2 linked regions of the Amycolatopsis sp. NBC_01488 genome follow. The protein of the gene in region 1 interacts with the protein of each later gene in a pairwise test. Links are inferred from orthologs where the notes say so. Each region holds a gene or a part of one and is shown on either strand. Other genes may lie near its edges.

Region 1 (3,417 bases):
GATCGCCGACGCCGTGACGAGCGTCGAGCTGCAACGGCTGGTCGAGCGCAGCGAGCCGGGCAGGGCGTTGGTGGTCGACGGCGTGCTCGGCGGGGTCGAACGCCGTCTTGTCCTCTTTTCGTCGATGCCGCCGGTCGGCAACGGCGCCGTGCTCGCCGTGGTGCCGGAGCAGGCGGAGCCGCCGACGGCGGAGCTGGAGCTTGCCGCGCGGCTGTGGCACATCCTCAGCACGGACGCGGGCCAGCGTGCGGCCGACCCGGGTCCGGAGGTCTTGGCCGGCAACCTCGCGGCGGCCACCGCGCGGGCGCAGGCGATCACCGACCTCGGCCAGACCCACGCGGCGACCCTGACCACGCTCCTCGCCGTGTTGCGCTCCGGACGTCTGTCCGACGCCGTCGCCCGCCGCACCGCGGTCGACCTGGCCACCGACGCGCTGCTCGAGCTGAAGGGTGTCGTCGATCGCGACCAAGCCCGTTCCGAAGAGCGGGCAGGCGCGGCGTTCGCCCAGCTCAGGAGCCAGCTCGCCGACCTGGTCCGCCACACCGAGGTCGACGTCGACCTGGTCGACCCGATCGGCGACGCACCGCTCCCGCAGGACATCGCCCACACCGCGCGGACGATGACCCGCGGCCTGGTGCTCGCCGCTCTGGACCGTCCGGCGACCACGCGGCTGCGGGCGTCCTGGCGGCAGGACGGCCCGGTGCTGAGGATCACGGTCCGCGACGACAGCCCCGAAGTCGCCGACGCGATCCCGGCCCGCGGCCTGACCGAGCGTCTCGCCGGAGGGCGAACGCGGGTTCAACACCTCGGCGGTGCAGCTGGCCGACTGGGTGGGGTCCGCTCTGCTCATCGGCCTGGGCGGCGTCCTGCTCGGCGCGGTGGGCTCGGTTCTCGACCCGGCGCCGGCGATGGCCCTGCTCACGGTCGCCTTGGTGGCCCTCGCGCTGCTGGGGGTCCGGCTGACCGGACGTTGGCCGTCGAAGGTGTGACAGCCCACTTCGTGGGCCAGGGTGGGCTTCGTCACGCGGTGGAGCGGACTACCCTGGTGGAGCGATGACCTATCTCGACCACGCGGCGACCACTCCGATGTTGCCCGAAGCCGTAACGGCGATGACCGAGGCGCTGTCCAACGTGGGCAACGCCTCCGCGTTGCATTCTTCGGGCCGTCGCGCTCGCCGGATGGTCGAGGAAGCCCGCGAAACCATCGCCGACGCTCTGGGCGCCCGCCCCTCCGAGGTGATCTTCACCGGCGGTGGCACCGAAAGCGACAACCTCGCGCTCAAGGGCATCTTCTGGGCCCGCCACGACGAGCAGGACCAGCGTCGCCGCCTCCTGGTCGGCGCCGCGGAGCACCACGCCGTGCTCGACACCGTCGAATGGCTCGAATCGCACTGCGGCGCCGAGATCACGCTGCTGGAAGTCGACAGTCAGGGCCGCGTTTTGCCCGATACCCTGCGCACCGCCATCGCCGCGGATCCCGAAAGCGTGGCGCTGGTGACGGTGATGTGGGCCAACAACGAGGTCGGCACCATCAATCCGATCGCCGAGCTGGCCGCCGTGTGCGCGGAGTTCGACATCCCGCTGCACACCGACGCGGTTCAGGCTGTCGGAGCCGTCCCAGTCGACTTCGCTGCCAGCGGCGCCGCCGCGCTGACCCTGACCGGGCACAAGCTCGGCGGCCCGTTCGGCGTGGGTGCGCTTCTGCTCGGCCGCGACGTCACGTGCGTGCCGTTGCTGCACGGCGGAGGCCAGGAGCGCAGCGTTCGCTCCGGCACCCTCGACGTTCCGGCGATCGTCGGGTTCGCGGCCGCGGTCCGAGCCAGCGTCGCGTCCCGAGCCGAATACGCCAAGCGTGTCGAGGAGCTCCGCGACGGCCTCATCGAAGTCATCCGCCGCGAGGTGCCCGACGCGATTCTCAACGGCGGAGACGGCGAGCGGCTGCCCAGCCACGCGCACTTCACGTTCCCCGGGTGCGCCGGCGACAGCCTGCTGATGCTGCTCGACGCCAAGGGCATCGAATGCTCGACAGGCTCCGCCTGCACGGCGGGTGTCGCTCAGCCGAGCCACGTACTGCTTGCCATGGGCGCCGACCCCGCGGCAGCCCGGGGCTCCCTTCGGTTCTCCCTTGGCCACACATCCACCGCCGCGGACGTCGAGGCGGTGGCCGCCGAGATCGGTGGAGTCGTCACCCGTGCCCGTCAGGCCGGTCTGGCCGGAATGCGCAAGCAGACCCAGAAGCAAGAGGTGTAAGGCAATGCGGGTTTTGGCCGCGATGAGCGGAGGAGTGGACTCGGCGGTCGCCGCGGCGCGCGCCGTCGACGCCGGGCACGACGTCGTCGGCGTGCACTTGGCGCTGTCGGCCAAGCCCGGCACCTTGCGGACCGGGTCGCGCGGTTGCTGCACGATCGAAGACTCGCACGACGCCCGCCGCGCTGCTGACATCCTCGGAATTCCTTTCTACATCTGGGATTTCGCGGAGCGCTTCACCGAAGAGGTCGTCGAGACCTTCGTCGGCGAGTACGCCGCCGGGCGTACCCCGAACCCGTGTGTCACCTGCAACGAGAAGATCAAGTTCGAAGCTCTTCTCGAGAAGGCGATGGCGCTCGGCTTCGACGCGGTCGCAACAGGCCACTATGCCCGCCTCTCGGTGGTGGACGGCGTGCCTGAGCTGCGCCGTAGTGCCGACAGCGGCAAGGACCAGTCTTACGTGCTCGCTTCCCTCACCGCCGAGCAGCTCAGCCACGCCATGTTCCCCCTTGGCGACTCCTGGAAGACCGAGGTGCGGGCCGAAGCTGAGCGACGCGGTCTGTCCGTCGCCAACAAGCCGGACAGCCACGACATCTGCTTCATCCCGGACGGCGACACCAAGAAGTTCCTGGAGAACCGCCTGGGCCAGCGCCCTGGTGAGCTCGTCGACGCGGAAACCGGCGCGGTGCTCGGCCGGCACACCGGAGTGCACGGATTCACCGTCGGACAGCGCAAGGGGCTCGGGATCGAAGCTCCGGCGCCCGACGGCCGTCCTCGGTACGTCCTGTCGCTCGAGCCGGTTTCCGGGTCCGTCAAGGTCGGATCCGCGGAAGGGCTCGGGATCAAGGTGATCGAGGCTGATCGCGCGATCTGGCCCAGTGGCGAGCCGCTGACCGAACCGACGGAATGCGTGGTGCAGGTCAGGGCTCACGGAGGCATCGTGGACGCGGTCGCCGACGTCGACTCCGACACCATGACGGTGCACCTGCGTGAGCCGCTGCGCGGGGTGGCCCCGGGCCAGGTCGTCGTGCTCTACCGGCCGGATGTCGAGGGCGGGGACATCGTCCTCGGCAGCGCGAAGATCTCGGGCACGCGCTGACCTTCGATCACTGCCGTGGCTTCCGGCGGCTTCGGTTCGCTCGCCATTGGTCCGGATCCATCGATGGTGGC
Region 2 (3,418 bases), 8.3 Mb from region 1 along the record:
AGCCCGCTGATCCCGGAAGTCCGGACGACTCCGCGGAAACGCGAATCGTCGGCGTTCCCGCGCTGGTCGCCGAGCACGAACACCTGGCCGTCGTGCACCCGCGTGTCGAACGGCGTGGTGGCCAGCGGATCGTGCGCGTAGGCGCCCTGGCTGAGGTAGGTCTCGGCGACCGCCTTGCCGTTGACGGACAGGCCTCCGGCGGTGCAGCAGGCGACCGTGTCCCCGGCGACGGCGACGACCCGGAAAATGCTGGCGCCGGGCTGGCTCGGGGAGGCGTACGCGCTCCGGTCGAACATGACCACGTCCCCGCGGTGGACCTCCTCACCGCCGAGAACGCGCACGATGACCGAGTCACCCTGCTCCAGCGCGGGACTCATCGCCGAGCCGGGCACCCGGTAGGACCGGTAGCCGAAGACGACCGTGCCCAGGCCGTAGGCCGCGGCCCCGAATCCCAGCAGGGTCACGACGATCCACACCACGAGCACCCGGGAGACCCGGCGGCGCTTCGGCGGTTCCGGCGGCGCGGGCGGGAATACGAATTCGGTCACGGTGATCTATCGGCGGGCCACCGGGCTCGTTACCCCGTCCGTGGCGCGTACATGATGACCGCGACCCCGGCGAGGCACAGCAGCGCCCCGATGACGTCGTAGCGGTCCGGGCGGTAACCGTCCGCGACCATTCCCCAGGCCAGCGAGCCCGCGACGAACACGCCGCCGTACGCGGCGAGGATGCGGCCGAAGTGGGCGTCCGGCTGGAGTGTCGCCACGAAGCCGTACACGCCCAGTGCCAGGATTCCGCCGCCGATCCAGAGCCAGCCACGGCTTTCGCGGACGCCCTGCCAGACCAGCCACGCGCCGCCGATTTCGCAGACCGCCGCCGCGAGGAACAGGACGATCGAGCGCAGGACCACCACCCGGGGATACTAACTGCCGTGCCGTTCACGCTGAGTCATCGTCGTCGGCAACGCGACCTAACTCGCGGTCACCGGCGCCGGCAGCGGGCCACCCCGGAGGGTGACCCGCTCGATGTGCGAAAAGTCAGACGGTGAAGCCGAGGGCGCGCAGCTGCTCGCGGCCGTCCTCGGTGATCTTCTCCGGGCCCCACGGCGGCATCCAGACCCAGTTGATCCGGAAGTCCTTGACCAGGCCGCCGGAGGTCAGCGCGGCGGACGTCTGGTCCTCGATGACGTCGGTCAGCGGGCAGGCCGCCGACGTGAGCGTCATGTCGATCGTGGCCGTGTTGTCCGGTTCGACGCGGATGTCGTAGACCAGCCCCAGGTCGACGACGTTGATGCCGAGCTCCGGGTCGACGACGTCGCGCATGGCTTCCTCGACGTCCTCGAGCTTGGCGAGGTCGAGGTCCTGCGTGGCGGTGGTCTCGGCGTCGAGGTCGGCGGCGGTCCGGCCCTCGCGAGCGTCGGTGGCGGTGTCTTCGGTCATGCTTTCTCAGCTCCACTGGTGGTCCGGGCGACGGCGTCCTTGAAAGCCATCCAGCCGAGGAGGGCGCACTTGACGCGGGCGGGGTACTTCGCGACGCCCGCGAAGGCGATCCCGTCCTCCAGCACGTCCTCGTCCGGCTCGATCTTTCCCTTGCCCTGCATCAGCTCCACGAAGGCGTCCATGGTGGTGAACGCCTCCTCAAGCGTGTGGCCGACGACGAGATCCGTCAAGACCGACGTCGAGGCCTGGCTGATCGAGCAGCCCTGGCCGTCGTAGGAGACGTCGGCGACCTTCCCGTCGTCGAGCTTGACCCGCAGCGTCACCTCGTCGCCGCAGGTGGGGTTGACCTGGAACGACTCGGCGTCGAACGGGTCGCGCAGCCCGCGCCCGTGCGGGTTCTTGTAGTGGTCCAGGATGATCTCCTGGTACATGCTCTCCAGGTTCACTGAGCCACCCCGAAGAACTTCTGGGCCTCGCGCACACCCGCTACCAGCGCGTCCACTTCGGACAGCGTGTTGTAGAGGTAGAACGACGCGCGCACGGTCGCCTGCGCGCCACACGCGCGGTGCAGCGGCCACGCGCAGTGGTGGCCGACGCGGACGGCGATGCCGAGGCTGTCGAGCACCTGGCCGGCGTCGTGCGGGTGCACGCCGTCGATCACGAACGACACGGTCGCGCCGCGGTCCGCCAGGTCGGTCGGCCCGACGATCCGGACGCCCGGGATCGCGCCGATGCCTTCGAGGGCCGCCGCGGCCAGCTCGTGCTCGTGCGCGGCGATGCGGTCCATGCCGATGGCCGAGAGGTAGTCCACGGCCGCGCCGAGGCCGATGGCCTGCGACGTCATCGGCACGCCGGCCTCGAACCGCTGCGGCGGCGGCGCGAAGGTCGAGCCCTCCATGCGGACCATCTCGATCATCGACCCGCCGGTGAGGAACGGCGGCATGGCCGACAGCAGCTCAGTGCGACCGTAGAGGACACCGATCCCGGACGGGCCCAGCATCTTGTGCCCGGAGAACACCGCGAAGTCGACGCCCAAAGCGTGGAAGTCCACCGGGAAGTGGGGCACCGACTGGCAGGCGTCGAGCACGGTCAGCGCGCCGACGGCCTTGGCCTTCTCGACGAGCAGCGAGACCGGGTTGACCGTGCCGAGCACGTTGGACTGGTGCGCGAACGCGACGACCTTGGTGCGCGGCGTGATCAGTTCGTCCACATCGGACAGATCAAGGCGCCCCTCGGGGGTCACCTTGAACCACTTCAGCGTCGCCCCGGTGCGCTGGCACAGCTGCTGCCACGGCACGAGGTTCGCGTGGTGCTCCATCTCGGTGATGACGATTTCGTCGCCCGGGCCGACCACGAAACGCGAAGCTTCGGGACCGGCCGTGGCGGCGTTGCTCATCGAGTACGCGACGAGGTTGATGCCCTCGGTCGCGTTCTTGGTGAACACCAGTTCCTCGGGGTCGGCGCCGACGAACTCCGCGATCTTCGCGCGCGCGGACTCGTAGGCGTCGGTGGCCTCTTCGGACAGCTGGTGCGCGCCGCGGTGGACCGCGGCGTTCGACGTGAAGACGTAGTCGCGTTCGGCATCGAACACCTGCGTCGGGCGTTGGGAGGTCGCCCCGGAGTCCAGGTACACCAAGGGTTTCCCGTCACGGACAGTGCGCGACAGGATGGGGAAGTCGGCCCTCAGGGCCGCCACGTCCAGTGGCAAAGAGCTGGCCGAGGTGGTGGTCATCGGGCCGACTCCTCTCATTCTCGGTGTGTACTGGCGAAAGTCAGAGCGCCGCGGGCTCGGGCTTGCCCACGTACTTGACGTAGCCGTTCTCCTCCAGCTCGTCCGCCAGCTCCTTGCCGCCCGACTCGACGATCTTGCCGCCGGCGAAGACGTGCACGAAGTCCGGCGTGATGTGCCGCAGGATCCGGGTGTAGTGCGTGATCAGCATGACGCCGACCTCGCTCGAAGCCTTGTACGCGTTCACGCC

The links. The genes of interacting proteins can lie anywhere in the genome.
Region 2: the proteins of OG738_RS02335 (region 1) and sufU interact in binary tests that used the Escherichia coli proteins (3 or more experiments, as listed by UniProt). The link is inferred for Amycolatopsis sp. NBC_01488 from one-to-one orthologs.

The regions. Positions count from the first base shown.
Region 1 is NZ_CP109434.1:496,168-499,584, reverse strand. Bases 153-3,151 are described here. They hold OG738_RS02335 (cysteine desulfurase family protein), read left to right. Parts: upstream 153-1,053; coding sequence 1,054-2,250; downstream 2,251-3,151. Other genes in these bases: mnmA (tRNA 2-thiouridine(34) synthase MnmA), read left to right, coding at 2,255-3,151; OG738_RS02340 (helix-turn-helix transcriptional regulator), read left to right, coding at 153-1,057. In the rest of the region: more of OG738_RS02340, read left to right, coding at 1-152; more of mnmA, read left to right, coding at 3,152-3,346. UniProt on the Escherichia coli protein: Master enzyme that delivers sulfur to a number of partners involved in Fe-S cluster assembly, tRNA modification or cofactor biosynthesis. Catalyzes the removal of elemental sulfur from cysteine to produce alanine.
Region 2 is NZ_CP109434.1:8,767,843-8,771,260, forward strand. What follows is about bases 161-3,160. They hold sufU (Fe-S cluster assembly sulfur transfer protein SufU), read right to left. Parts: upstream 1,886-3,160; coding sequence 1,436-1,885; downstream 161-1,435. Other genes in these bases: lepB (signal peptidase I), read right to left, coding at 161-548; OG738_RS41175 (YnfA family protein), read right to left, coding at 578-913; OG738_RS41180 (metal-sulfur cluster assembly factor), read right to left, coding at 1,038-1,439; OG738_RS41190 (cysteine desulfurase), read right to left, coding at 1,882-3,160. Also shown: more of lepB, read right to left, coding at 1-160; more of OG738_RS41190, read right to left, coding at 3,161-3,171; Fe-S cluster assembly ATPase SufC, read right to left, coding at 3,212-3,418. UniProt on the Escherichia coli protein: A scaffold on which IscS assembles Fe-S clusters. Exists as 2 interconverting forms, a structured (S) and disordered (D) form. The D-state is the preferred substrate for IscS.